2 regions of the Paraburkholderia sp. GAS334 genome follow, and region 1 is predicted to be linked to the other one. Evidence: riboswitches for the same ligand, from Rfam matches in the RefSeq annotation. Region 1 holds a riboswitch; the other holds the start of a gene.
What was found. A riboswitch is a leader RNA that binds a small molecule or an ion and turns the genes downstream of it on or off. The one in region 1 is predicted to bind cobalamin.
Positions count from the first base shown of each region.

Region 1 (3,704 bases):
CGTTGCGTCATGCGTTGATGCGATTCGGGATCTGTCTTCATGGCGTGTCCTGGTGCCGGGAGGCGTTCGTGTTGCGCGGAAATCAGTGTGCGGATGCGATGGCGACGGTGACGCCATCGAGCGTGGTTTTGGAGACGATCAGCTTCGCGCCGGGCGATGCAAGAAGTGCGCACGGTTCGCATACGCCGTCGACGCCGAGATGCGCACGGACCGTATCGGAAGGCGTGGGCAGTTCTCCTAGCGCGTCGATCTGCTCGGGCGCAAAGGTGTGCAACAGCAGCCCATGGCGCGTGCAGAATTCGACGAGTCCGGGTTCGCGTGCTTTTGAATCAATCGTTGCGGCCGCAAGCACTTCGTCGAGCGAACGGCCGGCCAGCGCGAGCGCCGCGCGCACGGCGGATTCGATCTGCTGCGCAGATGCGTTGCGTTTGCTTCCGATGCCGACGGTCAGCGTTTTCATGTGCTGTCGCCAGTTGGAAGATACGGCAAGCCGAGCGCAGCCACGCTGCCAATCACGACGATTGCTGGCGAGCCGAGTCCGGCTTCTGCGACTTTCGCGGCGAGTGTATCGAGCGTCGCGCGCACGTGCCGCTGCTCGGGGCGCGTGGCGGATTCGATGGCGGCGCACGGCGTTTCCGCTGGCATGCCGGCTTGCAGCAACGCGGCGACGATGTCGTTGAGTCGACGCATGCCCATATAGACAACCAGTGTCATCTGCGTCGCGACGAGCGCGCGCCAGTCCGGCTCGCCGCTGCCCGCGCCGTGTCCGGTGACGAAAACGACGCCTTGTGCATGATCGCGATGGGTAACAGGAATGCCGATCGCAGCGGGCGCGGCGATACCCGCTGTAATACCGTTGATGATTTCGACGTGAATGCCGACGGCTGCCAGCGCCTGCTGTTCTTCACCGCCGCGCCCGAACACGAACGGATCGCCGCCTTTCAGCCGGGCGACGCTGCGCCCCGCGCGCAGATGCGCGAGCATGGCCTCGACGATGCCAGACTGCGACGTAGACGGCTGCCCGCCGCGCTTGCCGACGTACACGATTTCCGCATCCTTACGCGCGAATTGCAGCACATCGGGATTCACGAGATCGTCGACAAGGACGACGTCGGCTTCGCCTAGCGCGCGCGTCGCCTTGAGCGTCATCAGCTCGACGTCGCCTGGACCGGCGCCGATCAGCCAGGCGCGGCTCATAGTGAACGGCACGGCGCGCAACACGGCGCAGGCCGCGGCGTGCAGTCGGGAAGGGAAAGCCTGGAAGTCGTCATATCGACGGCTTGACGAATAGATGAATCATGCGTTGCCACACGTCAGGCGCCTCATTCCGTCCCCCGCGGATCGGGCGTTCGGCGATCGCAACGGTCGCCCCTTGCGTCTGGCCGGTATCCGGGCTGACGACCGCATGCCGTTCGCCTTCCCACCTGCGCAGCGCAGGCAGTGGCGTTGAATGACATGTGCGGATGCATGATCCGCTGGCCGCTTACCGTTGCGGGGACAGCACAGGCTCAGCAAATCGCTTCGCTTCCTGTTTCCCGTTTAACTGCACACGCGAACGCGTGTGCGGGCACCAAACGCGCGCATACGATATCACAGGCACTCCCTGAAAGCCCGCCGGAGTGCCCTTGCCGCGGGCCCTTTCTTGACGTTGCCACTGCCGAAGCCTACACTCGCACGCACTCTGGTGCTCGCGCGCACGCTCCGTGCGCGCAGTTAAACGGGAAACAGGGAGCCCTTCCTGCACGGATCGGGCCAACCTGTGCTGCCCCCGCAACGGTAAGCGAAGGCATCGCTTAAAAGCGATGCAAAGCCGGCTTCAATACTTGCACATTACAGCGTGCCTGTATCTGTCCACTGCGCAACGTGTCAAATGCGCGGGAAGGTGAAGCGGCGATTTCGTCAGCCCGGATACCGGCCCGAGAAAAACAGGCAAACGCCGCGGGGATGCGGCGTATCGTCCACGATTTCATCGAATGTCCGGTTGCTCCGGGCAAGCCGTTTTTCGTCCCCATCTACTCAACAGTCCACCACCCTGGAGTCAGGATGCAGACGCGCAAGATTCCCGTCACGATTGTCACGGGCTTCCTCGGCAGCGGCAAAACCACCTTGCTGCGGCACATTCTTCAACATGCGGGCGGCCTTCGCGTCGCGGTGATCGTCAACGAATTCGGCGAACTCGGCATCGATGGCGAAATCCTCAAAGGCTGCGGCATCGGGTGTAACGAAGACGGCAGTGAAGCCGAAGGCCAGTTGTATGAGCTCGCCAACGGCTGTCTTTGCTGCACTGTCCAGGAAGAGTTTTTTCCAGTGATGGAAAAACTCGTCGAACGCCGCGACCAGATCGACCACGTGCTGATCGAAACGTCCGGTCTTGCGTTGCCGAAGCCGCTCGTGCAGGCATTCAACTGGCCGCAGATCAAAAACAGCTTCACGGTCGATGCGGTTGTGACCGTAGTCGACGGTCCAGCCGCGGCAAGTGGTCAGTTCGCGGAGAATCCGCTAGCGGTCGACGCACAGCGCAAAGCCGATCCGAATCTCGATCACGAGTCGCCGTTGCACGAACTGTTCGAAGACCAGTTGTCCGCAGCCGATCTGGTGATTCTGAACAAAACGGATCTGCTCGACGAGGCAGGGCAAAGGGAAGTGGAATCACTGATCCGTGAAGAAATCCCGCCGCAGGTGAAGGTTGTGCGTGCACACATGGGACAGCTCGATCTGCACGCACTGCTCGGTCTTGAGGCAGCTTCCGAAGACACCATTCATCTGCGCCACGACCATCACGGTTCCGCCGACGACGCCGATCATCATCACGACGAGTTCGATTCGGTAGTGGTCGAGGCGAACGTTTCGTCGCGTGAGGCGGCGATCGCGGCACTGCAGAGCCTCGTCGAAAGCCACACGATTTACCGGGTCAAAGGCTTCGCGGCATTGCCGGGCGCAGCAATGCGTCTTGTGATTCAAGGCGTCGGACGACGCTTCGACAGCTATTTCGACCGTCGCTGGCAGGCCGATGAAACGCGCGCGAGCCGCTTTGTACTGATCGGCGAAGACCTCGATCAGGCCGCATTGCAGCAGGCGCTCGATGTCGCTTTGAGCGACAGCCGCAACGTCGTGCAACAGGCGTAAATCGACATGCATCTGCTGCGCACCACGCCGGGTGGCTTTGTCGACGATACGGCCGGCGTCATGCGGATCGATCAGCGACCGGCGGATATCGTCGTGCTCAGTTCCGCTGATACGACGCTGTCGCTGCTCGCGAGCGTTTTCCCGCGTCTGGGCGCTGATTTCCCAAGCCTGAGGCTCGCGAATGTCACATTCCTCCGGCAACCTGCGTCGGTCGATTTCTACGTCGAGGACGTGTTGCAGCATGCGAAAGTCGTCGTCGTCGATCACCTCGGCGGCGAGGCTTACTGGCCATACGGCATCGAGCAGGTCGTTGCACTGGCGGAGCGCAAACAGCAGGTGCTCGCGATGTTCTCGGGCGATCTTCAGGAAGACCCGAATCTGCTCGCACGCAGCACCGCCGACGCTGCGCTGTGTCATCAGCTATGGCGTTATCTCCGCGAAGGCGGCCCGCAGAATGCGGAGCGGTTTCTGCGCTGCATCGCGCATCGCGCGTTGGGCTGGGGCGACGAGCCGCCGCTGCCGCAACCGTTGCCAGCCGCAGCGCTTTACCATCCGGAGCGCGACGTTCCCACGGTCGA
Region 1 is NZ_JBNDMO010000009.1:204,937-208,640, forward strand. It holds gene cobO (cob(I)yrinic acid a,c-diamide adenosyltransferase) at 1-41, opposite strand, end outside; gene P3T21_RS18640 (cobalamin biosynthesis protein) at 83-460, opposite strand; gene cobA (uroporphyrinogen-III C-methyltransferase) at 457-1,197, opposite strand; cobalamin riboswitch at 1,364-1,590, opposite strand; cobalamin riboswitch at 1,666-1,934, shown strand; gene cobW (cobalamin biosynthesis protein CobW) at 2,044-3,126, shown strand; gene cobN (cobaltochelatase subunit CobN) at 3,133-3,704, shown strand, end outside.

Region 2 (3,704 bases), on a different contig from region 1:
TGAAGGCGTGGCGCAAGTCGTTTGCGTTTCGCGTGCGGCGGGGCGGCTACGCATTGACGTTCGACCTGCACCGCTCCGGCGGCGTCTGGATCTGGGGCGTGCTCGCGATTGTCGCGCTGACTTCGGTCTCGATGAATCTCTCCGATCCGGTGGTGCGCCCGATCCTTTCGACGGTGTCGACGCTCACGCCGACGCCTTTCAACAATCCCGAACTGAAACGTCGCGGCGAGCCCGGCAACGTATCGCTCACGGCTGAGCGCATCGTGCAGATGGCAGCGCAGGCGGGCCGCGAACGCGGGCTCAAGTCGCCGCCGGGCGCGCTGTATTACGTGCCGTCGTTCAATGCATACGGTGTGGGATTCTTCGCGCCGGGCCACGATCACGGCGACGCCGGTCTCGGCAACGCGTGGCTGTACTACAACGCGAATACCGGCAAGCTGGCAGGCGGATCGATACCCGGCAAAGGCTCGGCCGGCGACATCTTCATGCAGGCGCAATACCCGCTGCATTCCGGCCGGATCATCGGGATCGGTGGACGAATTCTGATGAGCTTCACCGGCATCGCGGTGGCGATATTGAGCGCAACCGGGCTGATGATCTGGCTGAAGAAGCTCGGTGCGCGCCGCCGTTCTGCGGCGGCTGCAGCTGCGGCGTCCCGCTCGGGCGTCACGCGGGAGTCTGCTGCGCAGTCCTGACCACGCAGCACGACACACGCTGTCGCGCGGACGGCTGCGAAGCTCTGTGGCTTGATACGCGGGCACGCCGTGCCGCCCTTCCACATGACGTAGCTATCGTCGACATCCAGGTCATCTCGTGTCTTCTGTTGCAGCATTCAAACTGGTATTGCTCTCGCTCGTCGCGATCATCGGACTCGAGCTCCTTGCGGAACGTCTGCGTCTGCCGCCAGCCGCCGCGTTATTGGAAGTGTCGGCGCGGCTTGCGCGCGGTTGAGCGGCGAGCGGCGGGATACGCCAGAAGAAGACGGGGGAGAAACGCAGACAGTTGCAGGCTCAGGCGTTGCCTTCCGGCTGAACCGCCTGGGCCCGTATCAAACGACATCAAAGCGACATCAAAGCGACATCAAGGCAACGCGGATGTCCTGGCTTCGCCCGCGCGAAGTTGCGCGCGTTCGCTGCGTTCGACGAGCCAGCCGAACAGCAGCCCGATCGTCGTCCAGATGATCAGCTGCATGCCGATCGCCGCAATGCGGAAATGCCACAGCAGCGTGGCCGGGAAGGTCTGCGGCACCTCGTTGATCACCGGCATCGCGATCTGCACGGCCGCGATGATCGCGACGTACACCCCACCGCCGATGATCGCCGCGTTCCACTGACCGAAGCGCGCAACCGCGCGTCGCCGCACCTTCAGCGAAAACACCAGCGCAACCAGCGATATCGCGATCATCAGGAAGAAGAGCCCGGTGCGCGAGCCGATCGTTTCGGGGTCGCCGATGGAAGGCGGATTAGCCGGATACTTGAGATTCGGCACGATTACGAGCGCGATAAACGCCGCCGCTGCGAGCATCGCGGACAGCGCCCGCGCGCCCAGCTTGCCGACGCGGCCATACGCATACGCGAAGGTCAACGCGAAGAGTCCGCCGAATGCCGCGCCGTACACGACCACGCCAGTCAACAGGCCGAGACCCGCCTGCGTTTCGCGACTGACAAGTTCAGGCTCCGGCGCTTCGCCACGCGCCGCTGCGGCTTTCTCTTCGAATGTAATTGCCTGCTCGACCGCGGGTTCGCCGGCGAAGCGGGCGAATGCGAACGTGAGGAGTCCCGCGGCGATGCCTGCAAGCATGCCGCGTACCAACAGTTTGCCTACCATGTGTGCCCCCGTTAGTGGCAGGGGAAGCCGAGCAGATGGCGGCCGTCGTGGACGAATTCGTGAACCATCATGCCAGGGACGAGCGACGTCGCCCCTTGTTCAGCGCCGACAAAATACAGCGCAAGCAAAAGCAGCAGGCCACCGAAGATGACCCACGGCAGCAGTTCGCGCAGGGGGATCAGTGCAGGTTGAGCGGCCGGCGTGAAAACGGTGTCAGTCATGATGAATCTCTCCAGGGGTTACGCGCCCCGACAGTCGACTAGAAAAGGGATGACTCGAAGCTCAGGTCTGGCTTTCGGCTCTATGCTGAGCCGATTACAGTGGCGCGACCGCGCCGGGCTTACACCGGCTTCCGCGCTTCGGTGACGCTATTCTACGCGCTAAACTTCGCCGCGCCAGCGTGATGAACGCTACGCCTCCGACAAAGGGACACGAGATGCAGACACGGTTGCTGCTGGTCAGCCACGCGGCGACGCGGGCGATGCGCGTGGGCGCTTTCCCGGCCGACGATCCGCTCGATGCGCGCGGCCTGGCCGAGATCGAGGCGTGGCGCGAGCGGGCGCAGATCGTCGCTCAAGCCGCGCGCGTCTTTCGCAGCGACGCGACCTGCGTCCGCGAAATGGCTGAAGCGCTTGGGTTGAAGACGGAAGCCGCGCCCGCGCTGGCCGATGTCGATTGTGGCGAGTGGCGCGGCCGAAGGCTCAGCGATCTCGCCGCCGAAGAACCGGATGCGCTCGCCGCATGGACGCGTTCGCCCGACGCCGCGCCGCCTGGCGGCGAGTCCTTCGGCATGGTCCTCGCCCGCGTCGGCGCGTGGCTCGACGCGCTTCAGCCTGCACACGACGGCGACGCTTTAGTCGCGATCACGCATGCGGTGGTGATCCGCGCGGCGATCATTTACGCGCTGGGCGCACCGGCCTCAGCGTTCAGGCGGATCGAGATTGCCCCGCTGTCGATTGTCGAATTGCGGCGTTCGCGGGACAGAAGCTGGGTCTGGTGGCCGGGCCACGCCTGAAATCTGAGGGGAGGGAGTGGGAAGCGGAACTGCAGAAGAGAGAACATGCCTTCGTACCCGCTGGGCGCTACGTCCGACGCGAGAAGCTGTACCGGATTGCCGGGACCCGCCACAGCCGCTCGATGTTCGCGGTGCGCTGCATGAAGAGCGTGCCTTCGGTGCAGATTGGGTAAGGTGGCGATAGCTTGACCTTCGCACCGCCCTGGCGCGCGTTGCCGCAACGTGGTGCACCGCCCGTCAAGGCAACGGCCAGCAATTGTCACCGGCACCCCCACAGGCAAGCCCCGACGCTCATCGGCATGGAGCTTGCATAGCCGCTCGCATCGCGTCCCTCACGGACGCCCGACGAGCGGATCTCTCCCATGCTGCGCGACGAAGCGCCCTATAAGGCAATCCTCGATCACATTCGCTGGACCCCTGCGCCCGTACTGTACGCGCAGCGACATGGGCTGCTGGAACAGGACGCCGCCGTGTTCCCGACCTCCGCCGACAGCGTCGAAAGCGCCGCTGCCGCGGCGTTTCCTTGAGCCGCCTGATGCATCACCGAGGTTGTCGCGACCTGAGGAATTCCTCAGGCGCATTTGAGGCGCGCCCGATTTCTGGCGCAGAGGCCGGCCTTTAGGCTCGCATGATGCACAACCCGAACGAAACGCCCGCGCGTACGACGCGCCCCGTCAGCCGCGCCGAACGCGGCATGGTCGCCACCGCGCATCCGCTTGCGACGCAGGAAGCGCTCGCCGTGCTGCGCGCAGGCGGCAGCGCAGTCGACGCCGCACTCACTGCCGCCGCGATGCTCAGCGTCGTGCAGCCGCATATGACGGGCATCGGCGGCGACGCGTTCTGGATGATCGCGCCTGCCGGT
Region 2 is NZ_JBNDMO010000005.1:295,211-298,914, forward strand. It holds gene P3T21_RS12220 (PepSY-associated TM helix domain-containing protein) at 1-695, shown strand, start outside; gene P3T21_RS12225 (hypothetical protein) at 814-951, shown strand; gene P3T21_RS12230 (CbtA family protein) at 1,081-1,827, opposite strand; gene P3T21_RS12235 (CbtB domain-containing protein) at 1,839-2,048, opposite strand; cobalamin riboswitch at 2,090-2,232, opposite strand; gene P3T21_RS12240 (histidine phosphatase family protein) at 2,264-2,842, shown strand; partial or broken gene P3T21_RS12245 (AsnC family transcriptional regulator) at 2,920-3,015, shown strand; gene P3T21_RS12250 (hypothetical protein) at 3,205-3,369, shown strand; gene ggt (gamma-glutamyltransferase) at 3,474-3,704, shown strand, end outside.
Region 2: linked by a shared signal. The riboswitch ahead of P3T21_RS12235 (CbtB domain-containing protein) and the one ahead of cobW (cobalamin biosynthesis protein CobW) in region 1 are both predicted to bind cobalamin.